DNA from 2 places in the Paenibacillus sp. NPDC057886 genome. Region 2 is predicted to be linked to the other one. Evidence: riboswitches for the same ligand, from Rfam matches in the RefSeq annotation. Region 2 holds a riboswitch; the other holds the start of a gene.
What was found. A riboswitch is a leader RNA that binds a small molecule or an ion and turns the genes downstream of it on or off. The one in region 2 is predicted to bind cyclic di-AMP.
Positions count from the first base shown of each region.

Region 1: another riboswitch for cyclic di-AMP. It lies ahead of ACFVQB_RS01120 (C40 family peptidase); the one in region 2 lies ahead of ACFVQB_RS13145 (HAD family hydrolase).

Region 1 is NZ_JBHVMZ010000001.1:217,461-232,920, reverse strand. Features, by position in the region: gene ACFVQB_RS01135 (X2-like carbohydrate binding domain-containing protein) at 1-3,424, opposite strand, end outside; tRNA gene ACFVQB_RS01130 (tRNA-Leu) at 3,755-3,838, opposite strand; gene pelA (pectate lyase) at 4,104-5,063, opposite strand; cyclic di-AMP (ydaO/yuaA leader) riboswitch at 5,476-5,607, shown strand; gene ACFVQB_RS01120 (C40 family peptidase) at 5,613-6,077, shown strand; gene ACFVQB_RS01115 (carboxymuconolactone decarboxylase family protein) at 6,184-6,513, opposite strand; gene ACFVQB_RS01110 (hypothetical protein) at 6,631-6,849, opposite strand; gene ACFVQB_RS01105 (hypothetical protein) at 6,973-7,302, opposite strand; gene ACFVQB_RS01100 (xanthine phosphoribosyltransferase) at 7,401-7,982, opposite strand; gene ACFVQB_RS01095 (YkvI family membrane protein) at 8,187-9,245, shown strand; gene ACFVQB_RS01090 (glycosyltransferase family 4 protein) at 9,336-10,466, opposite strand; gene ACFVQB_RS01085 (GNAT family N-acetyltransferase) at 10,913-11,467, opposite strand; gene ACFVQB_RS01080 (hypothetical protein) at 11,571-12,626, opposite strand; gene ACFVQB_RS01075 (Cof-type HAD-IIB family hydrolase) at 12,727-13,530, opposite strand; gene ACFVQB_RS01070 (pseudouridine synthase) at 13,879-14,625, opposite strand; gene ACFVQB_RS01065 (RsmB/NOP family class I SAM-dependent RNA methyltransferase) at 14,622-15,460, opposite strand, start outside.
Region 2 is NZ_JBHVMZ010000003.1:558,402-573,861, reverse strand. Features, by position in the region: gene ACFVQB_RS13215 (TadE/TadG family type IV pilus assembly protein) at 1-236, opposite strand, end outside; gene ACFVQB_RS13210 (Flp1 family type IVb pilin) at 211-408, opposite strand; gene ACFVQB_RS13205 (type II secretion system F family protein) at 420-1,289, opposite strand; gene ACFVQB_RS13200 (type II secretion system F family protein) at 1,302-2,069, opposite strand; gene ACFVQB_RS13195 (TadA family conjugal transfer-associated ATPase) at 2,089-3,390, opposite strand; gene ACFVQB_RS13190 (nucleotide-binding protein) at 3,390-4,613, opposite strand; gene ACFVQB_RS13185 (VOC family protein) at 4,775-5,158, opposite strand; gene ACFVQB_RS13180 (DUF6612 family protein) at 5,430-6,293, opposite strand; gene ACFVQB_RS13175 (thiol-disulfide oxidoreductase DCC family protein) at 6,393-6,815, opposite strand; gene ACFVQB_RS13170 (hypothetical protein) at 6,960-7,238, opposite strand; gene ACFVQB_RS13165 (zinc ribbon domain-containing protein) at 7,337-7,582, opposite strand; gene ACFVQB_RS13160 (organic hydroperoxide resistance protein) at 7,789-8,208, opposite strand; gene ACFVQB_RS13155 (Nramp family divalent metal transporter) at 8,598-9,947, shown strand; gene ACFVQB_RS13150 (HAD family hydrolase) at 10,065-10,757, opposite strand; gene ACFVQB_RS13145 (HAD family hydrolase) at 10,922-11,320, opposite strand; cyclic di-AMP (ydaO/yuaA leader) riboswitch at 11,438-11,613, opposite strand; partial or broken gene ACFVQB_RS13140 (glutathione peroxidase) at 11,966-12,292, shown strand; gene ACFVQB_RS34545 (hypothetical protein) at 12,373-12,471, opposite strand; tRNA gene ACFVQB_RS13135 (tRNA-Leu) at 12,607-12,689, opposite strand; gene ACFVQB_RS13130 (urease accessory protein UreF) at 13,111-13,812, shown strand; gene ACFVQB_RS13125 (hypothetical protein) at 14,088-14,291, shown strand; gene ACFVQB_RS13120 (nitrogen regulation protein NR(II)) at 14,319-14,972, shown strand; gene urtE (urea ABC transporter ATP-binding subunit UrtE) at 14,999-15,460, opposite strand, start outside.

The sequences.
Region 1 (15,460 bases), on a different contig from region 2:
CAGATACCATGGCGATTATGGTTGCCATCTCTGCACGGGTGAGCTTGTTATCCGGCTTGAACAAACCGCCCGGATATCCTTGAATATACGCCTTATACGGAATATCCTGACCACCCTCCGTTTCTGTTGTCCCGTCAGTAGTTCCAGATTCAGGAGTTGGCGCAGGCACAGAAGGGTCTGAAGGCTGGACGACTGGAGCCGATGGTCCGCCTGGATTGGATGGTCCACCTGGATTCGACGGATTCGTTGGTTCACCGTTTCCGTTTCCAGTAGGGACAGTAAATTTCAGTTGATCGGCCAGCATAAGCTCACCGGATTTTTTCACAACTTTGAGTGTATGCTGGCCTTTCGCCAGTCCTGAGATGCTGTAAATCTCCTGCATCATTTGCCGACTCGGACTGTATGCGTTCACGGTTTGCTTCAGTTGTCCGTCGACATAAATATCCACTTCTCCCTGCTCCGGTCCAGTAGGTGTAATCAAGCTTATTCCGGTGCCCTTGAAGGTGTATTCGAAGAAATCTCCATCCGTCGTTGTAGAATGTACGTCATTGAGATAATCACCGCCGAAGGAAAAACTGAGATTCAACGTTCCCTCAGGCTGGGCAGCAAGATACGTTTTGCTCAGTGTAACGCGGTCGCCATTAAGCGTATAATCAGTCCCTCGTATCAGTTCATTGGAGCCGTTGCTAATTCCCTTAAAGCTTCCCGCCTGGATCAGCAGCGTGACATCAATGTCAGCCTGAGCAGAAGCTAATTTGTCAAAGCTCGCATTCACCGGATTAATCATATTCGGAAGCTCAACCTTGAGCATATCAAGCAGCATGAATCTGCCCGATTTCTTGACGGCCTTCAGCGTGTGCTGCCCATCCGGCAGGCCTGATATGCTGTACAGATTCTGCTGTGCCAATCGTCCGTTGCGATACGCACTGACCGTTTCCTTGAATTGACCGTCCACATAGATATCCATATCTCCCTGTGACTGGTCTACCTCCGTGAACAGCTGGATCCCCGTTCCTCTGAAGGTATATTCAAAAGAATCACCATTCGTCTCGGTATACTGTACATCATCCTTATAGTCGCCCATGCCTCTCCCGGTACTGCGGGACCATGAGCCATTGTATTTAATTGCCGGATCGTCGTTATTGATCATGACATAACGAATGCCCGTTGTATCACTGACTCGAACCGCAAGAGTTTGCGGATCACCAGCGCTGAAAGTGACAATGAAGTCTGTTGTTCCTACAGGCAGTTGGGTGAGATATTCTTTCTTGATGTTCAGTTGGTCATCGACCACCGTGTAGTCGTCTTCACTGAGCATTACTCCGTCATTTTCAATGCCAGTTAATGTATTTCCGTTCAATGTGAGCGTGACTGCAATGTCCTTCTGTTGTTCTGTTGCCTTGTCAAAGTCAGCAGAAGCCGGACTAATGGTGCTGCTCTGTCCTCCTGTAGGAATTTCCCTTGTTACTCTAAGCGCATCCAGCAGCATATACTGGCCCGATTGTTTGACGACTTTCAAGGTATGCGAACCGTTATTCAACCCAGCAGCACTATACAGTACCTGTTGGGCTTCTCGTTCATCATCGGTATAAGCGCTAACCGTTTCAGGCGTTCCATTGTCGAGTGTGACTATCATGTCTCCCTGCTCTTGATCCTTCTCCGTCAGCAGGTCAATGCCTGTTCCGGTAAAGGTATATTCAAAAGAATCGCCGTCGTTCTCAGTAAAATGTACATCTCCCTTGTAATCCCCGAAATTTCTCCCGGAACTCGAACTCCATGAACCCGTGTATTGAATATTGCTGTCATCATCATTAATGTAAACCACATCGGTAACGGCAGCAGCATCCACGGAAGCAGCATTTGCTGCATTTTCTACATTCGCGGTTGGGTCATCCCCAGCTTCCAAGTCAGCTCCTTGCTGCGTATTTATATTCGCTGGACCAGTGCTCGAGGAGTCCGTAATGGCGATGCTCAGATCCTGTCTGCCATCGATTTGCTCCTTGCCTCCGTTCCGCTTCCAATCGCCACTATAGCGCATGCCCGTATCATCATCATTAACGGCCGATGTGCCGCTCAGTGCGGTTACCTTAAGCATTCGGGAAGCATGGGGTTCCAACACACCGCCACTAAATTCCGTATTAAAGGTGCCCAATTCGAAATGGTTCCAGAGATCACGGACCGAAGCCGGACCTTCGAGGCCAATATCACTCCATTTCACTTTGACCTCGGCACTCCGATTGCCCAAATTGAACAGAGCTACGCTGTACGTACCATCTCCGTTATTGGCATACCAAACCTGCTGTTTGGTGTCCATGGAAACCGGATGAGCTGGACGGCCGGCCTGATTGACCGCGATAACTTCGTCATTCGTAAGCAGCTCCAGTCCATAGCTGTCCAGCCTGGTCAGATCATTACCTGTATATAGCGGTGCTGAAGAGATCGCCCAGAACGTGGTAGCGGTCTTCCGCTCGTCCCTGGTCAGACCATCCATTGAGCCATTCCCGACATTCAAGGAATCAAAATCGTTCCAGCCCCCTGGACCTGCATCACGCCACCAGATGGCCGCTATGGGGAATAAACGTGAAATACTCGACCACTCCGTTAAGCCCTTACTGCTGTCATAGGCTTCAACATCCCAATCGATCCTCCAGCCGTTTGCATACTTTTTCCAGAAATCCACGTAATTGTGATCAAGCGCCCAGGAAAGCTCAAACCAGATGTTGTTCCTGTCCAGGGCTTTGGACCATGCCTCCACATCACCGCGTGCATCCCGGCTCAGGTTATTGATTCCTGATCCCGGAGTCACACTGTCGAATTTGACAAAGTTGATACCCCACTCGCCAAGAAGATCGGCGATGGAGTCAATGTACTTCTGTGCGCACGGGTTCGTAAAATCGATTTTGTAAGTGTACGAGTTCCAGGCATCCATAATAACGAGCGGCTTTACCGCAATATCCTGCATACGACATGCCCCGCCCGTCCCATAAACCTCAAGATTTTTATCATAGGCGGTGATTGATAATCCCGGAATCAGATAGATTCCAATCTTCTGTCCGTTATTATGGACATAATCAATGACCTCCTGAAATCCATTTGGATAAAGAACAGTACTCGGAATAGGACGGCCGTATTCATCTTCGTCACCGTTCCAGCCAGCATCAATATTAATGTATTCATATCCATGGGCTTGCAGCTTCTCGCGCATGGCATCCGATTGCTTCTTAATACTCTCTGCCGATGTCCAGTTACCCGCCCCGTCATATACCTGCATGCTGTAACTGCTCCAGCCCATATACGGCTTTTGGGCCAGACTCTTATCTGCTGCTTGTGCCACATTGCCTGTCGTTCCCATAATTCCGAACTGCACTACTGCAATCATGAACACCATAAAATACATTGCCATCCTTTTTCCGATTCGTTTCAAATTATCCCTACCCCCTCTGAATTTGGTCATTCAAATTCCTGTTGATAGCGCTTCCATACGAGAAAAGAATAGTGGATGCACGATTCCCAGGATAGGTACAATTCCGTATTTTACGTACAATTAACCTGAAATAAAGGGGCAAACCGCCGCAAAACAAACATATTTCCAGTAATGGATAAATAAACAAAGATAAACCTCTTCTCTGCTCAAGTTGAAGGAATGGGTTGTGAAGAATCAGGATGAGCGAATATCAAAATCCGAAAACAAATAAAAAAGGTTCCTAGCGTGGCAGTAATGCCATTCTAGGAACCTTTTTATTGTTACATATGATGCGGTCGAGAGGACTCGAACCTCCACGGGGGTTAGCCCACACGGACCTGAACCGTGCGCGTCTGCCAATTCCGCCACGACCGCATATGTTGTATCTCCGAGAAATTATAACGCGGCGACAAAAATTAATATATCATGTTCAGGTAATTAGTGTCAACAAAAAATATATAATTTCGTATTCAATGTCTAATGCTGTATTCATCCAACATTCCATTCACAGCAGAAAACCAAGGCCAACACAGTTAAAAAGCGTGTATTAGCCATGGTTTTGTTTCGAGTTTAAGCATAACTCAAGTTATTGTATATGGGTCTGATCGAATCTGAATCTGAAGAAGAAGCTTTTAAAAAATTATATCTTGGACGGCCAGTTGCCGTACCAAGCATACCCGCCTCTTCTTTCCTTATCGATATCGCTGAGTTTGTATTTCACAACCCCATCACGTCCTACGAAGATCGGTTTATCTGTTCCAATTTCGTAAAAACGTGCCCAAATTGGCGCTGCACCTGAATCAGCTATGAGTTTGCTATCCCCGTCTTCTCTGACATACTTGTATCCTGTAATTTTAACTTTGTTGAACCAGGCCTCTGCTCCTTGAATTGAAGCGGTAATTTTCGAATTCGCCGGTCTTGTTTTCAAAAACTTCACAATCGTACTGCTCTCTCCTGCACTTAGAGAAGGCATTTCATAAATCCTTGCTCCAGCAGGTTTAAGGGAGCTGGAATCATGCTGCTGTCCCCATGCAGTCAGTTTACCGTTCGCTACAACCTGTGTATTGAGAATAACCTCTACACCTTTGGCAACTGATTTTTTACTGCGATCTGCAAGAGAACTGTCGATGAATGAGAAATCTCCTTTACGTGCACCTACTTCATCCAGCATGTACATGACATTAATCATGGCATCGTCGTTGAAGGTAATGTGTTTGTGATAGCCCGAGCTCTGGTATACTTGTGGCCACCCTCCATTGGAGTACTGCATATTCAGCAAAAAGTTGATTCCTTTGACGGCAGCAGCAGAGTAGCGTGGATCATTCGTCTTTTTAAATTCCTTGGCTAATCTTCTAATTTCTGAGTATGTAGCTTTGTTATCAATCGTAGATTTGGCCCACTCACCACTTGTTTCTTTGTAATCCTTCTTCCATCCCCCGTCAGGACGTTGATTCTTCAAAATATCTGCGATACTTGCTGTCGTTCCAGAGGCGTCTGCAGCAGATACCTTAGCAACAGGCTGAAATACCATCCCGACAACAGAGAAAACCATTGTACATGCCATAACCAAAGACGCAAACCTTCTTGTTGCCTTCAACATCGTTTAGAACACTCCCCAATTCATTTTCTGCAAACTGTTTTCCTTGTTTCCCTACCCTCCTTATATTTGCTTTTAAACTCAAACTATTTCTTTTCATCCAATAAGTGGATTGTATAAGCAGAATTCTATGCAAAATAATTAATTTTGTCAATATTTGCAACAATATGTAACAAATTCTTTTGCTTAACCTAAAGCTATCGTCTCATCACATGTGAGAAAACCAATAAATTGTCCAATTTTTCTCCATTTGAAACAGTAGTTACTTTTTTGTCATCTATCAGAACCCAACATTCGAGTTATTTCTACATAAAAAGCGATAATTCCGTTAACATTGAGATGATAAGAAGTGTTCAAGATGGGTTTGACATTTTCGCATTTATGCAATATAGTTTCAAAAGGTTACAAAAACTTAATTATTCATTTGCCGAGTTTCATGTTTGAAAACGGGGGAACCATTTTGGGTGAATTATTCTTATACATAGGAAATATAGGGAACCTTCTACCGAACCCTTAGCTAACTCCGTAGGCATCGAAGGGAGAACAAAAATTTTGAAAAAGCTTATCATCTCCATTTTTGGAGCAGCAGTTCTATTTACATCCGGTGCAGCAAGCACAGAGGCAAGCAGTATTAACACCGTCGTTAACAACATGACAGGCATACCTTACAAATGGGGTGGTACTACACTCGCCGGGTTTGATTGCTCTGGATTTATGAGATATATTTTCAACAAATATAGCATTGAATTACCACGCACTTCCCAGCAACAAGCGAAGTCCGGAACTCCGGTATCCAAAGCTAATCTGCGTACGGGTGACCTGGTATTCTTTAATACGATGGGCAATGGTATTTCACATACAGGTGTATATATCGGGGGCGGACAATTCGCTCATGCTTCAAGCAGCAAGGGTGTAAGCATCACCCAATTATCCAATCCTTACTTCAACGATCGTTACGTAACAGCACGCCGGGTAACAGGACAGTTTATGTATAACAAAATGTTGGGCAAAATATAATTTGAACACGAAAAGGCTTCGGTTATAACCGGAGCCTTTTCTTTGTCTACATTGATTTTCTATAGATGCATAAGCATGAAGTCGTCATCAGGCTGCAATAACATTTTTAATGTAAAGCCTTCTGCACTCTCATTGCACCCTGAGACATCGCATGACCTCCACCCACCGCTCCAGCCACAGCAACCGTCTCCATAATCTCCTGATCGGTCGCTCCTTTGGCACGAGCCTCTTCCACATGGTAGAACGTACATACCTCATTGTTTGCAAACAGTCCAATGCCCAGCGCAATCAGCTGTTTGGTCTTCGCATCCATCGCTCCGGCCTGAAAACATTCTCCAGTGAACTCATGATAAGACTTCACCACAGCTGGCAGCACATCGCTTAATTCACCCATCTGATCTTTATAGGCATGTACCTTATCATTCATCAGTGTCATGGTTACCGCACATCCTCTCGGCTGATATGTTACAAGCTCTCACTGTACCTATTTTTTCTCCCGAGAGGTGCAATTATGCCAATACATCCATGGTAAATGAACCTAAAAACGCATGTACTATTCTTCGAGCGTGCTCTTACGTGGTTCGCTGAACAGCTGATACCGATAATTCCGGTCAAGCTTGACCACACGACGATTCTGGCGGCGAATGAGTACCTGCTCCCCATCCCAGGCTACGACAATGCCCGTCACATCATTGGACTGAATTTCGTCCCGTACCACCCTTACCTTTTCACCCGATAAACGCAGTGCATCCAATTCTGCATCACTGATCATATTCATGGCGCCTACTTTCTCCAAAAAATTATTTACAAAAAGAGACCTAAATGATAAGTCATTTAGGTCTCACGTGACTGTATTGGACTGTCATGTCATTCGAAAGTATGTCCCGACTGAAAGTTACCGCTGCGCGTGCTCTTTGCTGTCGTTCTTCTCAAACCAAAAATCAAGCACTTTGGCGGACATCACACGTTCTTCAAGGTACTCCACTTGATGCGGTGTAAATTGTTCTTTCCAAGAGAAGGACAACTCTTCGCACAAGCCTACAATCGTCAGCAATTCTGACCAGGCAACGTAGCGTTTGTACCAGAAAAATTGAGGATGTTCAATCATATAGGGATAAAGGTCATCGAATTCCGTATGTTTACAATCCAGGGCACGCTCAAAATGTACTTTCGATTCCGCCAGCTTATCAATAAAAAATTGTTCTGTTGCCGGTTGGTTACCCATGGTGTTGCCTCCTCTCCCTAACATAACCCCATTATAAATGAAATCAGCGGTCATGCAAAGGCATTGTTATAAAATTAGGCACTTTTTCCTTTAAAAAGTCACAATTCGTTATCGTCAAATTGCACGGTGCCATCGTTCAGTGAACGAATGCGCACCAATGCTTCAACCGGGATTCCCTGCTCACGAATGGTACGCGCTCCGGCCTGAAAACATTTTTCGACCACGACACCGAATCCAACCAGTTCCGCACCCGAACGTTCGATAATTTTGATGACACCACGAGCGGCATCGCCATTCGCAATGATATCGTCAATAAACAAAATACGGTCATTCTCATGAATATATTCACGGGATACCATTATATCCGTCACGATCCCTTTGGTAAAAGATGGAACCCTTTCACAGTAAGCGTCGGGATCAGCCAAAAGTGTTTTTTTGCGACGGGCAAATACCAGTGGGACACCCAGTTCATGTGCGGCAGCAAAGGCGACCGGAATCCCGGAAGACTCCACTGTGATGACCCGAGTTACACCACTTTCACGGAAACGAGCGGCAAATTCACGTCCCATTTCCATCGTCAATGCAGGATCAATCTGGTGATTCAGCAAACCATCCAGCTTCAGCACCTGATCTGACATGACTACACCTTCTTGTAAAATTCGTTGTTTCAATACTTCCATAATTTGACCTCCCAAGCCTATCCTATGACGTAAAAGTATCATAGATCCGGCTATCAGTTCAAGCGAAATTGCCTTTGCTCTTGTCCAGAGCATATAAATGACCCTATGTCATACTTCAATTGTCATGACTTTGGTGGGTCAAGCATACCTTGTACCATGGCACCCGCATGTCCAAACTATTCAGGGGCCTGAGAGGGGAAACGCATGAAACAGGCATTTCGGGTGCTGCAGATCGCATTTACATACATTGGAACGGTAGTAGGAGCCGGCTTTGCAACAGGACAGGAGATATTGCAGTTTTTTACCCAGTATGGCAAATGGGCCACCATTACCATCGGCTTATCGACCATGCTCTTTGTCTGGTTAGGTACAAAAATGATGCTGATTGCCCATGATACCGGCTCGCGCTCTTATGAAGATCTTAACAAGCATCTATTCGGTCATAAAGCAGGAAACTGGATTACCTGGGTTACCCTTGTGATTCTCATCGGAGTAAACAGTGTTATGCTGGCTGGAGCAGGGTCGGTCTTTGTAGAGCATCTGGGGCTTCACTATCAGACCGGTCTGATTGTTACGCTTATCGGTACATATCTGCTGCTTGGACGAGGTATTCAGGCCATTCTGCAAATGAACAGTATCGTGGTGCCCATGATGCTCCTGCTCTCTCTGCTTATGATTACCAGCACCATACATCATCCCGGCGCAAACCGATTTATTACATTAACCACCGACAGTAATCCAATCAAGGTCTGGTTATCTCCACTATTGTATACTTCATTCAACCTGGCACTTGCCCAAGCTGTACTCGTTCCGGTGGGGAATCAGATTCGCAGCCGAAAGGTACTGAAATGGGGCGGTGTTCTGGGCGGGATTGGTGTAGGATTTATGCTTATGGCAGCCCATTTCGCCATGTCGGCCCAGATGCCTGGCATCACACAATTTGAAATTCCAATGGGCAGCATTGCCTTTCAACTTGGATGGGTAGTCCAGTCTATCTATGTATCCCTGATTTTCATGGAAATCTTCAGTACGTTTGTAGCCGATATTTATGGAATGACCCTCCAACTTAGACAGCATGTCCAAGTACATCCCAAACTAATCATACTGACCATCATGCTGCTATGTTATTCCCTCAGCCAGTTTGGATTTAGTTCCCTGCTCTCTATCCTTTACCCCATTTTCGGCAGTTTGGCACTGATCTGGGGTGCAAAATTAGTATTGGATCGATGGGGAAGCTTTCGCGGACGTAACAAACACCTATAACAACGTATCTTTTAGTTGCGAAACATCATATCCCTAAACATAAAAAAGCCGCTGTTCACACAGCGGCTTCCTTCTTTTCCCTTCCAGAAGTTAGAACTGGCTCGGAAATTGCAAATACATTTTTTTCAGTTCATTGACCGATCTGCCCAAAGAGTAATGGGTTTTGGCCTTCTCACATGCCGAACGGGCGAGCTCATAACGGTACGCCGGGTCAACCATCACCTTCTCCAGCGCTTCTGCCAGTGCAGACGGATCTTCTGAAGGCACCAGCAAGCCGTTACTGCCGTTCTCGATCTGCTCTGGTATGCCGCCAACGTCTGTACCTACAAGGGCAAGACAGCTAAGCGCTGCTTCCGCGAAAACAGATCCGAACGCCTCCGCCCGCGAAGGAAGTACAAAGATATCAAAAAATGGCATGAATTCCTCAGGGTGCAGCGTGTAACCATAAAAAATAGTCTCATTATAAATGCCCAGCCGCTGCGCTAATTCTTCCAAGTCTGGACGGATCGGTCCGTCCCCAATAATATGAAGCACATAATCATGTCCCCGCGCTTTCAGTTCGGCACAGGCTTTGAACAGAATGTCCAGCCCTTTCGCCGGAACCAGACGGCATACGGTGACCAGCTGTGGTATCGCATTCTCATGGGGAATTGGCTTAAACCTTTTCTCATCAAAACCATTCGGAATGACACCGATGACATCGGGATGTTGCACATAAGGCGCCAGATAACGACGGAAAGAATCCGATACCGTTAACAACCGCTCTGCCTGATGCTCCAGTTCACCATAGATGGCCAGCAGAAATTGATGCTCCGGTCCGTTCGGCTCAATGCGTCCATTCAGAATCAGCTCTCGCTCATAACTGGAGTGGACCGTTTGAATGAGAGGAACATCCGGGAAAACATTCTTCATTGCAAGCCCCGCAATAGGGTGATGGGCATGAATCAGATCGTAAGGCTTCTGAATACGCAGCTTGGTCCACCACAAATAATCCCGGTACGTTTGCATATATTTTTGCACGATAGGACTATCCTGATACTGAGTCCAATCGAACGTCTCGAACTGGATATCTTCTCTGCCCTTGTTGCGAATTCGCTTAGGCAGCGAGAACAGATCCATCTCCCACCTCGGGGTTGTAAACCTCTCTTGCATATACGGAATCATAGAGGATACACCTCCGGGCTGCTCCGGAGGAAAGAAAAGCGCCTGCAGCAATCTCACCGTTAGTTTCCCCCTTTCTAGCATAAGTCTTTTCATTGCATCTTCAATCATGATATATCAGAACATATGTTCAGTAAAGCAACAAAATGAGATTTCTTATCACTCGGTCATTTACCGCTGAATAATAGAATTCATTTCAATATCAATTGTACCATGTTGGTTCTGACGCTGACGACATTACGAATATTGTTAGGTACTGGGGGCAACTCCACCGTAAATAATCGCTCTCCTGCTGCCTTTATTCTCCTATACGTTCATCATTTTCATCTTGTTTGAGCATAAGCCCTCACACCGGAGTCGTATATACAACATATTCAGAAGATGCTCGGCTAAGAAGCAGATGCATGAATGGAAAGTTAAGCCTCTTTTGCCGACATGCAAATGAAAGCCGGTGAGCAATGGTAGCTCCCGGCTTTTTGAATGTACTTCATGTGTTGAACATAACGTTATACAGACAGGTACGTGACCGCCTTCTCGTACGTACTGAAGCCGTCTGTCTCTCCCACAAAGGTATAGTCGTTACGCGCATAGAATGCGTTCAATGTGGCATTGTCCACTCCGCAATCCAATCGGACGATATGTTTATCCTCAAACTGTATCCCGCTGCTGGACCAATGCAAAATCGCCCGCCCTAGTCCACTCTGGGCATACTTTCTGCGAATGGCTAATCGGTGCAGATAAAGTGCGCCATCCCCCGCATGTGCTTTGCTTCCCCACAAATGCACATCCCATGCACTTGGCTGGGTCATCAAAATAACCATGCCAGCTACGTCAGTGCCCTTCTTAAATACAAATACGTCGCCACGCTGAATGGCCTCCGCCGTATTATGAGAATCCTCACCTTTTAACAAAGCATTCCATTGAGAAGACCCCTGGCTCCGCAGCCATTCGGCCGTTTCCATAAGCAGAGACATCACATCTTCCGTGTCTTCCGGCTGAGCCTGCAACGCCTTAAATTCATCATTAATGTAGTCTGTTGTGATACTGAATGAGTGCTTCATGATTCTCCTCCACTTCCAGGTCTCTCTTAAACTAATGGTACTATACCGGGAAATAGCTTTTTCGTCAAAAAAGAAAACAAAAAAAGGCAAGAGGCTACGCCTCTCACCCTTCTATCTTCGCTTCATCAATAATTTGATTTCGGTATAACATCGTGAGATGTAGTGTATCAAATTCAAACTCTTTGTCCAGCTCCCGCATCAGAACTTCAACCAGATTCTTTCGCTGAGCACTTGTGCCAGGAACCTGATAATCCATATAACCTGACAAATCCGCTTGTGAGGTATCAATCGTTGCTGTACCTACAGGCAACCCTCCACGTTCTTGTAGAAACAGTTCATATACCCGAAACTCCCGATCTTTGCGTACCAACATGACATAACAGGCTTCTTCAGCAGCTTCAATCTCTTCGAGATCTTCTTCGGACTCTATCTCATCCTCATCCGCAAAATCCCGGTGCACCCATTCCGCCGATTCCAGCTCCTGCCCTTGATGCCACATGCGAATCGTAATCGTATCGATAATTTCTTCATCCAACTCTCGTACCAGCAGCTCGGCAGCCGCATCCTGATAACTCTCTGCCGGTTCATCATACCAATGGATCTCACCCTGTACATCAGCACCATATTGTTTCAGAGAGGCTTCAGCCAGTTCCTGCCCATTGGCGTCATTAAATACATAGGTGGATATGCTGCGTCCGGCACTTACCAGCTCCATCTCCAGCAGATGTTCCGGGTCTTCATATGTAAATGACTCGGCTTGTGAGCCGGGAATGACATGTACTTCATTTACACCAGCCCGATCATTCTGTCCATCGTGATGATACGTATCTTCAGACTGCGACGACTGAATTAACGCATCCGTTTGAGACTCTGACTTCTGTAACACAGAGTACAGTGTACCGCAGCTCACAAGCACTTCATATTCAGCAGCACTTACCGCATCCGCGAGAGAACGAATATATTCGTGCACCTGCTCCACAATATATTGTTCTGTCTCGTCAGGTAGCGAATCCTGCTCAATTTGAAGGCTGCCGGATACCCGATCCCCTTCTCTGAACACAAGCAGCAGCGAACCCACATATTGACCCTCAACCATAATATCCTGCACTTCGCCACCTGATGTACGAAGATCAGGAATCAGCTCTATTTTCAGTTCCATGTACCTGTCCCCCTCAGTTTCCTAACGTTATTCTGTTAGGTTACCCTTGAGAGCGACAGTTTATAAGATACAGCGTCTATTTAGATTTAAGAGTGCACTGTTAGACGGACAACACATATTTTTGGATAGCGTGGGCCACACCCTGATCGTTGTTCGAAAGTGTCACCTCATCCGCAGCAGCCTTGACTTCCTCCGGGGAATTGTCCATCGCAATCCCTTTGCCTGCAAAGGTCAACATTGTGATGTCATTGTAGTAGTTACCTACCGCCATGATCTCGGAAGGCAGGATGCCTTTTGCTTCGGCCAGTCTTTTTAGAGCTGCACCTTTGGAGGCTTCGGGGTGCATCAGATCAATGAAAAAATCACCGCTACGCGTCATATAATATGGAAGATTCCAGGTCGACCACTCCTGTTGCACCGCATTCATCTGCTCGATTGGTCCAAACGCAGTGAATTTCGCAAGCGGCTCTGTCATATCAGCCCATTGTGGCAGCTTTAAAGGCTCTGCCATGAAGTTTTGATACATCTCGCGTACCTGCAACTCCAAACCTTCTGGCTGATCCACATAGAGTCCAAACGCCGTGTTGATATCAAAATGTACACCTTGCGTACGGCAGTAGGATATGAAAGGCTCCAGTCCCTGTCCATCCATGGCAAAATGGTGCACTACTTCACGAGTCTGGACCTGTGCTGTTACCGCCCCATTATGTGTAATGACATATCCGTCAAGTCCCATCTGCTCCATAAACGGGATCGTGTTCGCAGGACCTCTGCCTGAACACAGGACAATCTCAGCTCCCTGACGGGAAGCACGAATTAAGGTCTCTTGCGTCATTTCGGTGAGTTCATGATGATCATTAAGTAACGTTCCATCGACATCCAGTGCGATTAATTTAATTGTCATTGTCTTCATTCCTTATCTGTAAAAGAGTCGCACCCACCCAAAACCTCCCTTCCGAGGGAGGGCCCCAGAGGGCTCTGCCCTCTGGACTCCCGTCTCGTTTACCGGCGGCGGTTTGGATCTTGCTATGTGACGGGTGGCGTGGGAGCGCTTGGTTGCCGGGTCTTCTGCTTGACAGCGGCGGTCCCGCCCAAGCTCAAGCGGGACCATTACGGGCAGGGCTTCGCCCCCCTGCCCAGGCTCCCTGCTCCGCTCTGCGAAGGACGGGAGCTGTTGCGCCTTTGGCGCGGAGGGCAGTGCTTCGCCTCCTGCCCGGCTCCCTTCTCTGCCCCGAGCGAAGGGCGGGAGCTGTTACTTCCGCAGACGATCTAACTCATCTGCGGTTAATTCGCGATAACTGCCCATTTCCAGATTGGCATCCAGCTCCAGGTCACCCATGGCAACACGTTTCAGATAAACCACACGTTTGCCTACAGCCTGGAACATTCTTTTCACCTGGTGGAATTTTCCTTCATGAATGATCAATGAAACGGAAGAGAATACGCCTTCTTCCGTTTCCTCACGGTGAAGCACAGTCAGTTCCGCAGGCAACGTCTCATATCCGTCATCCAGTTGAATGCCTGATTTGAATCGTTCGATATCTTCTTCATCAACGTTTCCCAGCACACGAGCTTCATACGTCTTGGGCACATGTTTACGCGGGGATAACAGATCATGGGCAAGTGGCCCATCATTAGTAAGAATGAGCAGACCCTCGGTATCTTTGTCGAGCCGTCCCACAGGGAACGGATCGAAGACACGCTCCTCTTTACGTAGCAGATCAATCACCGTTTTATCCCGATTATCTTCGGTTGCCGACACCACCCCAGGTGGTTTGTGCAGCATCAGGTAGATCATTTCCCGATACACGATCCGCTCTCCGTCAGCTTCAATTACGTTTACGTCTGGATTAACCTGCACACCGCTGTCTTTTACCGGTTTCCCGTCCACACGGATTCTGCCCTGTTTTACCATCTTTTTGAGCTCACTTCGAGACCCCACGCCCATATGACTCAATATTTTATCCAGTCGCATCGTTTGTTTGCCTTTTCCACTCATACCGATGTCCACCTCCAGCCTGCCGGATATTCATTTTTCAGTACACCATCCAGCCATTTCCCCCAGCCAGCCGCAAAACCGTCCACACACACCAACACGAAACCTTTGGCCGCCGTATCTGCTTGACGTTCAACTCGTGCCTCTTCGATGTTCAACGTCTCTCCTTTGAGATACCTGACTGCTTCACCATCTGCCGAAGATAAATTAACGGATCTCTGGGCTTCAGCTGCATTCAGAGCACATGCAAGTGGATGAGAGGGCACAAATCGCCCATTCTTCACGGTACCCATAAACCATCCCGGTCGTATAACCTTGAGCCCTTCCAGACGGGCAGCACCCACAGAAGATTGATATACCCGATCGCCGTAATATACCGTTTCTCCAGCAAGCTCAATTTCCAAATTTTCTTGTAAAAATTTCGCATACACCGTTCCTGGATCGACACTCGCCTGATCGGCTCCTCGTCCCTGACTCCGTTCGTTTTTGCGACCACCACGTTCGTTTCCTTTGCCCTGTTTTCCCTGAGCCTTGCCGCCACGGGTATGCCTGTCATTGTGTTCTCTGGATTCGGTTCTCATTAGACGTTCCCGTTTCCGCTCTTCTTTACTGATTGGTGCAGATGCACGGATAGATTGCTCTATCGAGTCAGTTGGTTCCGAGAAGTCTGCGCCCACTGCCTGTCCAGTCTGTAATCCGCTACCCTGTTCTTGACTTCCGTCTTCTTCTACAAGAGATTCCGCACGATGCTGCAATACAGCAACATAATGTCCCTCCCCCTCCAACAGGTGAGGCCACAACCTTGCAGTGCCACGCGTTTGGTTCAGCACAGATTCCG
Region 2 (15,460 bases):
TCCCCAGCCACAACTTCTCCTGTCATTGGCTGCTTGTGGCTATTGTCCCAGCTGTAGGCGGCACGTTCAGAAGCTGCATACGCATGTTGGTTCAGAAATGTCTTCTGATACATGTACATGGAGAAAAAGAGAATCAGGACGAGAATAAACAACACAATAGGGAAGACCAGGGAGGCTTCAATGGTGAAGCTCCCTTCTTCCTTTTTCAGCCTAATTTGAATTCGGGAAAAATTCATTACTTTTTGTGTCCACTTTTTTAAGAAGGTCTGTCACCAATAGCTCTATCTGCTTTCTAAATATCACTGCAATAATGATAATAACGCCGATGATCAGAATAAGCTCCAGCGTACCGAGCCCATCCTCTTCCTTCCAAAATCCAGTTACTTTGCTTTTCATCAATTCCAGCATTCCAATTCCTCCTACATATTCATCATCATAAAAGCAGGTGCCCCGATCATCACTACAATCGAAAAAAAGATCAGTACCATCGGAAACACCAGTTTGGAAGAAGCCTGTTCTCCCTTAGCCCGACTAACGGCCTTGCGTTTCTCCCACAACACATGGGACAGATCTCGCAGCGCCAGTACAAAGTCACCTCCCCCTCGCCGGAAATTCAGCAGCACTGTTGTTGTAAATATCGTCACTTCCTGTACACCACAGCGGCGACTGAACTGTTCAAAGGATTGTTGAAACGAATAACCGTTGTTCCAATCCCCAACCATCTTTCGTAGCTCGTTATAGAGGGGATGATTCCGTTCTCCCTGACTGGCTACACAGTGAACAATGGCACGCTGTACCGTTTCACCCGCTCCAACCAGTAAGACAATTCGGTTCAACAACTCCGGCAGCTCCATCAGTATGTCCTGATCTCTTCGCTGCACTTTGGTGTTAAGATCTTTGTAAAGCGCAAAGGGAAGTGCAACACCCAGTGCCAATCCACCTACCATACCGCCAAGCCCCATGTCCCCAACGAGCGACAAAAGACAGCCTACGAGCAACATCAACCATGAGTAAGTCAGCATTTCAGCACAGTAGAGCATCGTTTTCTCTCCACTATGCTGTATGCCATACATTTTCTGAATGGCATGCTGCATGCGGAACATGATCACGGGCAATCTGCGGCCCACCTCGAACTTGTCCAGTAAAAACAAAAAGGGGCCATGCAGCTTCTTCAGACGCAATCCATCCATATCCAGTTTACGCAAATGTCGGTAGGTCTGCCCTCGCGTTCGATCAAGCACCAGCCACCCTGCTCCGAGCACCCCTCCGAAAATAACGGGAAGCAACATCGTGTCAGCTCCTTATACTTTGATATCCATAATGCGTGTAATCCACAAATAACAGCAGGCAAGTAACGCCAATGCCCCGCTAGAGATCATATATCCCATCCCGCTATATAACGGCTCCATAAAATCCTTGGCCGTAAAGTTCAGAAAAATCAGAAAAATAAATGGAGCGGCAAACATCACTTTGGATTCAAACTTCTTCTGTGCCACCGCTACCATGATGTCCTGCTGAATGTCCAGCTTCTCACCAATGACCGCAGAGGTTCGCCTCACCACTTCGACCAGATCTCCACCCGTTCGCTTACAAGTGATGAACACATCGGCAAAGTTTGTGATATCCTCAATTTTGGCCCGATCCGAGAAGTCTTGCAGTGCCTCTTCAATGGGCTGACCATATTCCATACGCGTCCTCAGAATGGTGAATTCACGAATAAGATCTGTATCCGCCTCAGGATTCAGCATGCGCAGATCCTCCACTGATTCCTTAAATCCATTCTCTACCGATTTTCCCGCAGCGAGCGCGGAGGACAACGCATATAATGCCTGCTTAAAATGTAAACTTAGAGTCATTCTTTTACGTTCCAGCAGTACTTTTGTCCAGTGTTTTGGTACCCATATACACCCCGCAGCCAATATCAGTCCGGCCAACCAGTGATGATAGAACAGAATACCGACACCAAAGAATAACAAACCACTAATCAGCATGCAGACAATCCGCTGTCTCCGGGATAGCGTATATACGGTGTAGTCCGTTAACGCCTGTCTGGCCTCACCCAACTTCATCACCTACCAATAAAATCAACTAATTTACGTTGTTATCTGATTCATTCAACTCATCACTATTGCGTTCTATGTACTCATTCAACCATTCCCCTAGCCCAGCCATCTGAATTTTATCCACTTGTCTCAGCGTTCCAACTTGCACGAGTCCACCAATAATCTTGCCTTCTTTTTCTTCGATTTCCTGGAAACGAAACAGTGGATTGAGCAGTACTTCTCCGTCCTGCATGCCAATCACTTCGCTAATCTCGGTCACCCGACGTGAACGGTCACGCAGCCGGGATAAATGTACAAAAATATCAATGGCCGAGCTAATCTGCTGCCGGACAACCGCAATGGGAAGATCCGCTCCACTGAGCACCATGGTTTCCAATCTGCTGATCATATCGGAGATCGTATTGGCGTGCCCTGTGGACAAGCTTCCATCGTGTCCAGTGTTCATGGCCTGTAACATATCCAGCGCTTCTGCTCCCCTCACCTCACCAATGACAATTCGATTTGGACGCATCCGCAAGGATGACTTGATCAGGTCCCGAATGGATATTTGCCCCTTGCCCTCGGTATTGGCATTACGCGTCTCCAGCGATACCAGATTGGGTACTGTGACAATCTGCAATTCAGCAGAGTCCTCAATCGTGATGATCCGTTCATCCGCAGGGAAAAACTGAGATAATGCATTTAGAAAAGTGGTTTTCCCCGACCCGGTTCCGCCGCCGATAAAAATATTGTATTTACTGCGCACCAACTGCTGCAGCAATTCTGCCGCTTCCTCATGCAGGGCACCTTTACCAATCAGATCGGACATCTTCATCGGTTCACTTGGGAATTTCCGAATCGTCATGGTCGGACCCTTCAATGCAATCGGAGGCAGCACGATATTGACCCGCGAGCCGTCTTTCAACCTCGCATCCACGATTGGAGAAGACTCATTCACAATCCGGTTTACCCCGGATACAATCATCTGAATAATATCTTCCAGTCGTTCCCTGGACTCGAACTCCAGCGTGATCTGTCTGACTTCACCTTCCTGCTCAACGAAAATCTCCCGGTGGCTATTGATCATAATCTCCGTAATCTCGGGATGATCCACTAATGGTTGCAGAATATCCAGTCCTCGAAAGGAGTCAAATAACCGCTGCACCAGCGTATGACGCTCCCCGGAGGTCAGATCATCCAGGTTCGGATCAGAGAGCACTTTACGCTCAATTCCCTGCCACAGTTCTTCGTCCCCCGCAGAGGACGTTAAATCCAGGCCAGCCCTGACCTCGCGACGCATAATCTGAAACTGCTCTTCACGGTCCAGTATCATCTTGGATGAGTCCATCATAGTGACCACCCCTCACCCTTCTGGATTCGTCCTGTCTGCTTCAGTTCTTCTTCGCCATCCTGTACGATCATGGCGCATAGCTTCTTCACTTCGCGTTGAAAGATCGGTGAGCTGAGCATCACTTCCTCCTGACTCAGCTGCTTCCAGGAAGGAATATACGGCAGTACAGCATCCAGATGCAGATCGGGCCTCGGCAAGGCATTGATGACACTGTCCCGATACTTGTTGACAATGAAGCGGGCACGATCCAGTACGCTTTCATGCAGATCCGGCCTTGTCCTTTCCATATGCTGCATCCATTGACCCCAGCGGTGCATGGAAGTGATGTCATCCTCAACCAGCCACACGAATGCATCTGCAGCATCGAAAATCCCCTCACTGCGTCCATCCCAACCTGAATCCCCATCCAGAATGAGCACATCATATTGGCCGCAGTCAGCCAAATAACGGATCAGGCTCTTCGTATCCTCACGGGACATTTGCAGAAGTTCCTTCCGATTCGATAACGGCCAGAATACATCTGACTTCAGCGCTTCTTGACGAAGCACATATCCGTCAACCCCTTTGGAGGAAGATTGTACTTGTCCCTGTTTACCCGATTCTTTCCTGCCCACCTTCAAATCGTAAAGCAGACGTGACAGCCCTGTTTCTATGTCAGGTATACGCTGTCCACTTCTAGACAGACCTTTCTCCAGAAACGGCATCGAACTATCCAGCGTCTCCAGATTGAGATACAGAACAGCATATCCCGCACCCCCCAGTTGCTTCGCCATATGCATCGCAACCGCAGTCTTGCCACTCCCGCCGGAAGCTGATACAACTCCAATGGAAAGCGTCCCCTGTCCTGGACGATGAGCCTTCTTCCGACGTGGCTGCCGACAAGCATTGAGAACAGCGTCCATCAGTGTAGGCAAAGGTTGATACTTCATCAGCCGTTTATCCTCATCGACTTCATCTAATCCTTCACTAAGCATCAGCCATGGAATACCCGAGGTTTCGCCGCCGTTACCCAGCCAATGGTTCAGAAACTCGGGCTCCGCAATCACTAGATCGGGCTGTTCCCTGCCTTCCTGTTCATTCATGTGATCCCTGAACGGTTCCCATTGTGAAAAGGCGGTAAATCGTATACCGGAGCCGGACGGGCTGCCTTGTACAAAATCAAGCCAGGCGCTGATATACTCTCTGTCTTTGGAAGCCAGCACTGCCTTAAGAACAATCAATTCTTCTTCCCTCCCTGCTAAAAAAGCACAAAAAAGCACCGTCCAATAACCGCAAGAATATGCAGTGTATGGACGGTGCTTCCGTCACGTGCTATGAATGTATGGATAATATAGCATACAATTTCTGGGGGAGCAAGGGATTTATTCAAACGCAAATCCACTCAAGAATGATAAGGTGCATCAAACTCAATAATATTGCGGTCAGGATCAAGTACAAAAATCTGTGCAAACCCGGCAACACTATCTGGTCTTGCCTCATATTCAATTCCCTGCTGTTCCAGCCAGGCCAAAGTCTCCTTGTAACTTTTCACCCAGATCGCAAAGTGTCCATCCGTTGTATCGATGCCAGCCTCACGAAGAGTGTGTCCCTGCGGGTGCTGTAATAGATGAAGCTGTTGACCACCAATGGCATACCATGTGCCTGTGGAGTTGAAAGGCGGACGTTCAATCTCCTGCATGCGGAGCAAACCGGAATAGAATTTCTTCGCAACCTCCAGATCACGTACAGCCAGACTCACGTGGTGGATGTGTGCATATTCAATCATTTCTTTGACCTCCTTCCTGAAATAGCCTTCCTTCAACTTCCCATCAACTCTTAATTCAGTCGCTTACACGACTATACTATAACACCTTGGACTCTGACCACAACGCGTACAAAAAAAAAAAAAGAAAAACACCTCTGAATGGATCAGGCGAGCCTGTCGGTTCACACAAATTCATATCAGAAGTGTCTTCTCCAGAAGATTCACATCATAGCAGCTCTAACCAGGCCAACTTCACATCAGAGAGAATCACACCCGCTTATTCGTACGCTTTTTATTTAGCACTATCCAATGCTTCTTGTGGGATCTTGATCTCTTTCACGCCATTATGGTTAGAGAACGTGCTGGTCATTTTCATGTCCATCGAGATTTTCTGTCCTTCCTGCTCCATATCCATGACCATGTTGACATCCGTACTTGCAGGCAGATAGTTTTCTTTGTTGATCATATATTTCATTTTCATGCTGGTAATATTCATTTGATCAAGCATCGCTTGAGTTTGTGCATCCGATCCGTTTTGCTCCATGACCGCTTTGGCCAGCTCCTTCACGTTATCACCCGATACGTCAGCGTTAATAACGTAGTTGTCGCCTTCTTCCGTAATTTTGGTGTCTTCGGCAATCTTTTTGAATTGCTCCAGTTCACCTTCCGGATTCATGCTTGCCTTCATCTGCTCAATCAGTGGTTTCGTTTGCTCGTCAGGGATTTTGACCCATTGGTCCCCCACCTGCGAATAAATGTTATCCGAAGTGATGTACTGCTTCACGTTCTGCGCTTCCTGTCCGGACATTTCCATTTTCATCTCCTGATAGATCATCATCGGATCTTTGATGATATCCATCTTCAGCGATGTTTTCACCTGTTGATCCTGGGACTGCTCGCCAGCCTCCAGCTTCAAATTTTGATCAATATTGGCTTCCGTAGTGAAGCTTTTCATGTCTTTAGTCGCTGCATTCGTTTTCTCAATTAATTCGTCCAATGTAGGGATCTTTGTCTCCTGCTCCGCAGTTGTATTACCCTCGTTAGATGTTTCGTTGCCAGCTGGCGGCGTTGCTGTACTGTTATCTGCATCGCTTCCGCAAGCTGTCATACTTACTGCTAATAATGCCCCAATAATTAATGTAGTCCACTTCTTCAAGTTATTTGCCTCCCTAAAAATAGAATTGATCCGTACTCATTACCCAATTATTTCCGTTATTAATCAATCCACCGATACAATATGTCACACTTCATCCTTTTAAAGGAATCGATCCTTAATTTCAGGTGTAGGCAGCATACACGCTTCATCTTTACCGAACCAGCGATATCGGTTACGAGCTACCGTGTTATATATGGCATTTCGAATAAATTTCGGTACAATAATTAACACATACAATAATGGATAAGGGAATTTCAATCCTTTGGCAAGACGCAGCGCAGCTGTTGAACGTGTATAATATTTTCCATCCTCAATGAGTACAAACGTATCCATGCTGTCTGTGGACTGATTGCCCTTCTCCAGCAATTTTTTCGCTACATCCGATTGAAGTGATGCAAAATGAAATTTCCCCTCAGGGTCGCGCTTGATAATCCACTGCGTTAATCCTTGGCAGAAATGACAAACTCCGTCCACAAGCACAATCGGGTGTCCCTGATGCTGATCCGTTTGATTTGCTGTCATAATCGTGGCCTCCTCATGTGTGCTATTAGAGTAACTTACCCGTTTTGAGTCATCCTGGTCGCTTTTTTCACATTTTATTTAGGTGTAACGGAAAATAGAAAAAGAGCGCAGGCTCTACGCCCACGCTCGTATCTGTTTTGGCAATTACTCGGCAATTGCCTTTTCCATCCATTGGTCATCGATCATTTGTTGGTGCAGGTCACCAGCCCACTGGTCCATGCATTTGCAAATGAAATCTTTGCGGCATACCGGACAAGGCGTTTTCTGCAGACGGCTAATATTGGTCAGCTTCCATTCCGGGGAATGGGAGTAGAATACACGGCACTGTGTACCGTCTACCAATTTCATTGTAAATTCATACAATCCGTCTTTTTCGTTTTTACTAGCAACTTGCAATTTTGCAATACGCGGTCTATAAGACATGGATATCACCTGTCAATTCAAATTTGGTTCATGCAATGACACTTCTCAGTACTAAGTCATATTAAAGAAATTTTAGTTCGATGTCAACTCATGCACATTTAACCGCCAAATAGAATATCGAGAATGGTACCCACCTGACCTTGTTTTTTCCCTTTCAACACATCCGGATCGAATACTTCTACATATCCACAGGAAGAACAGGCGACGAAGAGATAATGATTATGCTGAATATCAAACATTTTGCTAAGTCCCGCTCCTGACATGGATACTTCCTTAATATTACAATCCGTCCCCCTGCACTTGGTACATACAAATCGTCGTTCTATCATCTCTTCAATACTCATTGTCGTTCCCCCTTATTCGAATGTATGACTTCAAGCAAGAGTAGATTATGTAAAATAGTACGCTGTTCAACATGCAATCTCCTGCCTCGCAACTGTATTATAAAGTACAATAACCCTGCCGAAGGCCAGCAGGGTCTTGTACTCGAACATCAGGTATCCAAAGATACCCTGCTCTATATGTTCCCTTTACTCTAACGAGTCAGGTCTTAAACTACATTAAGTACCACATCAATATTGCCGCGTGTTGCTTTGGAGTATGGACAGAAATCATGTGCCTTGCGAGCAAGATCCTCTGCTTGACTGTGATCCACGCCAGGCATGCTCACATCCAAACGTACAGACAGTTGGAAACCATCATCCGCCGGATCTTTGCCGATGGATACATTACTTGTGACCACCACATTCTCCAACTTCACGCCCGCTTTGCGTGCCACATTGGCAAGAGCACTTTCATAACATGCACCGTATCCCGCTGCGAAGAGCTGCTCAGGATTGGTTCCTTCACCACCGGCGCCTCCAAGTTCTTTTGGCATTTTCAGATCATGCTTGAGCACTCCATCCGATGAAGCCACCGAACCTGTACGTCCACCTTTGACTGTCGCTGTTGCTGTATATAAAGCTTCCATTAAGAATCTCTCCTTCACCTTTAAGTTTTTAATGCCTACAATTCAATTTAAACTTCTGGCTCATTTTGAAACGTTGTTGGCCCTTATTCAGCTTGTACATCTTTATCTTTTTCATGCATTGGGGATGAACACAGGTAATTTATTCAGGGTTGGGTAATATACTAAGGCACAATTCACTCCCCACCAAATTTTGTCCTCTTACACAAAAGTTGCACTAGACAAAAATAATTGAAGGAGTACAATGTAAGTATCAACATAAACGTTTAGACATATCGAAAGTAGTTTAATTACGCTTTTGATTTTGGTTTCAATGTTCAAATTTAATCAAAGGAATGTCACTGTTCCTCTTCATATAGAATATCAATACTTCAAAGTCGGGTGATTATATTATGAGTAAAAAGAATCCGTTCATCGCTCCTTCAAATGAGCCATTAGCTGCGGGTATCGCCCCTTCTCTAGGGGAAGCCCATAGCTCCATGAAGGTGCCTCAGAACGCTGCTTGGTGGAAAAAATTCCTGGCTTTTGTTGGACCAGGTTACCTCGTTGCCGTTGGATATATGGATCCCGGGAACTGGGCAACGGATATTGCGGGTGGTTCACAATTCGGTTATACGTTATTGTCCGTTATTCTGATTTCAAACCTGATGGCTGTTGTGTTGCAGTCTCTCGCTGGCAAGCTCGGGATTGTCACAGGACGGGATTTGGCGCAAGCCTGCCGCGAACGATTCAGCATGCCTGTTGTAATGGTGTTATGGATCTTGTGTGAGCTTGCGATTGCAGCCACCGACCTTGCCGAGGTTATTGGTTCAGCCATCGCGCTCAAGCTGCTGTTTAACATTCCCATGTTATACGGCGTCATTATTACCGCTGTCGATGTACTGGTCATTCTTTTGCTTCAAAATAAAGGCTTCCGAGCATTGGAATCCCTCGTCATTGTGCTGATGGCTACCATCGCGCTCTGCTTCGGGATTGACCTGTTTCTCGCTAAACCGGATATGGGCGGCATCATGCATGGTTTTGTACCCAGTGCCGAGATTTTGCAAAATCCAGCCATGCTCTACATCGCCATCGGAATTATTGGCGCAACCGTGATGCCCCATAATCTGTATCTGCATTCTTCCATCGTGCAGACCCGTCAGATTGAACAGACGCCCAAAGGGAAAAAAGAAGCGATTCTGTATTCCACCATGGATTCAACTATCGCATTAACACTGGCCCTTTTCATCAATGCTGCCATTCTGATTGTGTCTGCTGCCGTGTTCCATAGTGCGGGTATGACCCAGGTCGCGGAAATTACAGATGCTTACCATCTGCTGACACCTTTGCTAGGAACCACCATCGCCAGCATCCTGTTCGGTGTAGCCCTGCTGGCTTCAGGCCAGAACTCAACACTCACCGGCACGCTGTCCGGACAGATTGTAATGGAAGGCTTCCTCAACATTCGTATTCCGGCTTGGCTTCGTCGACTGGTAACACGTCTGATTGCAATCATCCCGGCCGTCATCGTAACAGCCATTGCTGGAGAGCACGGAACAGAGGAACTGCTGATTCTGAGCCAGGTTGTGCTGTCGCTGCAGCTCCCCTTTGCCGTCATTCCGCTGGTCATGTTTACGAGTGACAAAAAAAGCATGGGGGCTTTTGCCAACAAGCTGTGGCTCAAAATCATTTCCTGGATCATTGCCGGAGTTATCGTTGTCCTGAATGTGTATCTGATTATCCAGACCATTCTGTTGTTCTAGGTTAAAAGGAAATACGCGGTATTTTGTCTAACTCAAAAAGGCTGATCAACTCAAGTCATGTATCCCTTGAGACGATCAGCCTTTTATATGTTTGAGCAGTTAAATACTGCATTTCATTTAGTTGTCCGAATTTTGAGTTACCATTAACAAGGGAAGGAGTTCCTCCAGTGATTCAATCGTCCAGTCCGGACGCTCTGCATCCGCAAGCTCCGGCTGGAACCTGCCATAACCCTGCAAAATCCGGATCGTGTGCATACCCAGCTTCTTAGCCGGAATAATATCATTATCAATCCGGTCGCCGATCATGACCGCTTCCTCGGGTTTACATCCCGCTTGTTTCAACGCTACAGCATACAATTCAGGATCAGGCTTGGACACTCCTTCTTCAGCCGAACAGGCCAGTACATCCACATACTTGCGCAAGCCGTAGCTATTCAGCCGATTTTCCGTCCCCGGGCTCTGATTGGCAATGATACCAATCTTATAGTGCTGCGACAACGTCTGGAGAACGGCGTCGGCTGAGGCGAAGGGGCGCTCAAGCTCTTTGCGGAACTTCAACTTCTTCTGTATCTGTTCTCGGTGCTCCTCATCGCTGATAAGGGTACGAATAGCCAACTTCATCGGCCATTGCTCGTAATTTCGGTAGGAGGCAGCAAATATATCTCGCACCGTCTGCATCTCCACCTGATAACCAAGCGCACAAGCTTCACGAACGAACTGACCGATAATATCATCCACCGGCTCCCATTCGTCCACAAGCGTATCCCCCACATCAAAGAACAACCATTGTATTCCACGTACATCCGGCACGCCTATTCCTCCTCGTTAGCCACAGGAAATTCATATCCCCATTTCCCAAACCATAAAAAAGAAGACCCACCATCATGCATGAGTCTCCTCAAGATTCCGTTTATTTATGATTTCAATTATAACAGGCAGCTGACACTGGATCAATCACAGGAATAGTACTGCCACTAGCCATTAAGCAGAAACCCAACTTCCCCATTCAAGGAATATACAATACGGTCTGCTCCCATTCCCCGATAAATCCCTTTGGGATGGCTTTGTTCTGTAATGACACACAGGGACTTGGATGTCCAGGAGCGGCAGATCTGCAAATATCGACAGGTCAGGTTTAGGCTATTTTCAAAAATAAAAACATTGCCTACACTGCCTTGTGGCAAAAACCATTTCTGAGCTGCAGCCGTGTTCATGCGAATGACATGCTCCACACCGATTCTCCGGAGCCTGCGCTCTTCCCCTGCACTGTTGGTCAGAACGGCAAACGGCATTTTTTTGTACATCAGCAATTTGATAAATTTACGTCCTGCTTCATTTGGAGCAGTCACTAAGATCATCTCTTTATCCATCATTCGTTCCTCCCTTGGCGTGAAAAGACAACAAAAAAGAAGCGTGGGGGACCAAGGCCTCCCGGACGCTTCTTCAATAATCCATAGCAAAAAGACACTATGAACCAGCGTACGGCTTGTTGCCTCTCCCTTTAACGCTTACGAGGTTAGCTGACGGATTCGGGCGCGAGAGTCGCCCTATTTCCGGCTGTCACCGGAAAATTCACCCCATGGATGCCTACTGTCCTGGACAGTTCATCCTGTTGGTTCCCCCGTTTCCCACCCATGAATGAATGGAAACTCAGCGATTAAAACATCGTTCCTTTATGTTCATTAATCAGAGCGATATTATCGTTTGTTTCGTTTTTCATGTAAAATTTAATTTGAATTGGAATTACGATATGAATCATACACCCGTGCCATATTGGTGTAAAGTCTGCGCAGATCACCGAATCGACGGATTTTTGCCATTTCACATCAATAATAGCGCTTACAACGCATCCATTCTCTACCCATCTCATCAAAGCTCTCTAATTCTCTCTTTAGCGAAATTCAGGTAGCAAATCAGTCACAGATCATACATGACAGCTTCAAATTGAGTTAAAAAAGCAATATTAATTTTGCAATATTTAATTGTAATCAATATAATAAAAGATAGAAGAATATGAAATGGAGGAGATTTTCATGTCAGTCTACGACTACAAAGTAAACACCCTTCGCGGTCAGGAAGTTGAAATGTCCAACTATCGTGACAAAGTACTGCTTATCGTGAATACAGCAAGCCAATGCGGCCTCACACCTCAATTCAAAGGTCTGCAAGAACTTCAGGACAAGTTTAAAGACTCTCCATTTGAAGTTCTTGGTTTTCCAAGCAACCAGTTTGCACAGGAAAAGGGCTCTTCTGACGATATTGCCGAGTTCTGTCAGATGAACTATGGTGTCAGCTTCCCGATGTTTGAGAAGATCGATGTGAATGGTTCAAGCGCTCACCCTCTATTCCAGCACCTTACCAAAGAAGCACCAGGCGTACTCGGCTCCAAAGCCATCAAATGGAACTTCACCAAATTCCTTGTGGATCAGAACGGACGTGTTCTGAAACGGTATGCTCCCAAAACAACACCTGATAAAATTGAAGCGGACATCAAAGAATTGCTTAAATAACAAGCAAAGGCCATCCGACCCCGGCAGACAAAATGAACATGCAACCGGGGTAAACGGATGACCTTTTTTTGTCCGACTCATTTAAACTGTAAAAAAAAGCAAAGAAGAAGCTCCCCGTATGGGAAGCTTCTTCTTAATCGTTCTTATGATGCGGTCGAGAGGACTCGAACCTCCACGGGTATACACCCACTACCCCCTCAAGATAGCGTGTCTGCCATTCCACCACGACCGCATGTCGTAAATAATCGGCAACAGAATTGATTATACCCGGTTCATGTTTAAAAGTAAAGCATTTTTCTTCATATCATTTTAACTGCGCTTTTCCCACCATAAATCGTATAATCTCGTCATTTTCTCCTACGAAGTGCATATGATTAATTTTGATCTCATTTTTTATACCCGATTAGGCTGATCACTCTACTTTATTTGTATTACCATCCTTCACATCTCTTTAGAATAATATAACTTATAAAGTTATATAAAATAACATTAAATAGTTTTACCATTTAAAATCCAAGAAACCATTGACAAAAAGCGGATATTTATGTGAATATATATATCATATAATTCGGATTTACAAACATAAAACGAATCAAAAAGGAGTATAAATGTTATTTAACATAACATTTAACGAACGTAGGAGGCGAAAGATTGTGAACCGTGGGAATAAGCTGCTCGATTATGTCAAACTGCTTGATTCCTCTATCCAGGTCGGAGGGTTCACCCATTCCTTCGGCATGGATGCCCATATCGCTGAAGGTACTATTCGTAGTGCTGAAGATCTCGAATCCTTCATGCGCTGTCAATTGCACCCCAGCATCGTGCGTCTGGAAGGGATGGCGATTAAAGGCATATACACCGCCGCAGATCACAATGACGAGTGGCGTACAGCCCTCATCGACAAACTCGTTCATGTCCAGCGCACCCCAGTCAATCTCAGAGAACATGCCTCCACAATGGGCAAACGACTGATTAAGCTAGCTCGTGCACTCCACCCCTGGATTGATTTTAGCCTTCTCGAACAAACCCTGGCTAAGTATGAATCCGTCGGCTGCCTCTCCACTGTTCACGCCTGGATTAACCACCACCTCGAAATCCCTGTCGAGGAGGCGGTCCTTGGTTATCTGCATTCAGCCATGAGTGCTTGCATAACCGAAGCCTCCAAAGTGATTCCCCTTAACACCGATACAACCCAGGACCTGCTGGTTCGCCTGGCCGCAGACCTGGAGCATGAATGGCATACCGTCAGCGCCTCTGCTGCGGATGGACTGGTACAACCAACCTCAATGTCCATGAAGACGTTGTTTCCAAGCTTTCACATGCTTGGCGCAGGACTTCACGCTTACAGAGCCTAATCTCTATCCGCCTTCCCTTCACAACCCACCTCCTCATACCGCAAAATATAAAAAACACGCCGCAACCTCATTGCTGGCGTGTTTTTTTATGTCATTTATTTTGTCTTTTTAACGTATTTACGCCATTTAACATATTAAAATACACTTATTTCCGTCTTTTTTAATTGTTAGATGACGCAAATACGTATATAATAAAACATACAGCTCGCATATCTATATATTTTACACCAAGAATAATCAGCTGAACACTACATTCCAACGAGGGGTGAACCCTTTTGAACAAAAAGAAACCTGTGACTCCTTTCGGATGGGCCATTAAACGACGACTAACCGAACTCCAGGTCGATCAAAAGACATTTTGTGAACAGTATGGCATTCCGCCATATCGTCTGTCCAATCTCATTCACGGCACACGCAAAGCAACCCGGTTCAGGAACCAGGTCGCTGACATTTTGGAAATTCCAGATGATTTAAGATAAGATTTCTGCCAAGGAGGAGCTCATTTCATGAGATACTTAATATCCGATCTGGAGAGATTATCGTTCCAGTCCATGCAGCACCAGCTTATCATCGTCGACCACAACTGGATCATCCGAAGCTGCAACACCGCTTGGCAACATGGACTCGGGCAGCTGCTTCCCAAGCCAAGCGTAACAGGCCCCTCCAGAACAGCACCTGAACCGCCTCATTACCTTCACCTTATAGAGGGGTGGACATTACGCGAGGAGAAAACAAAGAATGCGAAGATTGTTCAGGAGTTAAAAAGTATCACTGCACCTTTTAAAGACAGTTATACATACGACATCTCCGTCCAAACTGTCCACAACGAACAGCGGTGGTTCCGTCTGGAACTCACCCCATTAATTCAGGCCGACCCATCCCTGCAGTCTGATCTCGCATTGATTGCACACACGGATGTTACCGAACAGAAACAGACAGAACGCCAATTGAAGAAGGCTCTGTCTGAAGTGCGTACTTTGCGTGGACTGCTTCCCATCTGCGCTGTCTGCAAACAGATTAAGGATGAACAGGACAGCTGGAACTCTGTTGAGAGTTATTTGGAGAAGCACACTCATGCCGAATTTACCCATGATATCTGCCCGGATTGCATCCGAAGACTATATCCGAAGTACTCCAACATTCTGGACAAGCGTTCCTGAACTCACCCTACACCAAGAACCCTAAGCTACACAGACAGATGGTGCTCAAACTGCGACATATCCAGCTCTCGCGGTGTTCCTTGCAGTGCAATTGCCCCTTTGTCCATTACATAGATATAATCTGCAGCACCGCGTACAAAATCAATACTTTGCTCCACCAGCAAGATGGAGATTTCACCCTTTGCCTTAATTTGCAAAATGACCTGCCGGATATCCTCTACGATAGAAGGCTGGATGCCTTCTGTCGGCTCATCTAGAAGCAACAATCCGGGCCGGGAAGCCAGCGCGCGGGCAAATGCCAACTGCTGTTGCTGCCCGCCACTTAGATCACCACCCTGTCGACCATACATCGTGGCAAGCACCGGAAACATCGCCAGAACATCTTCTGGGAACGTCTTTACACCCGCTGCACTGGTCTCCAGACCCAGCAGCAGATTTTCCTTTACCGTAAGCTGAGGGAAGATTTCTCGCCCCTGCGGCACATATCC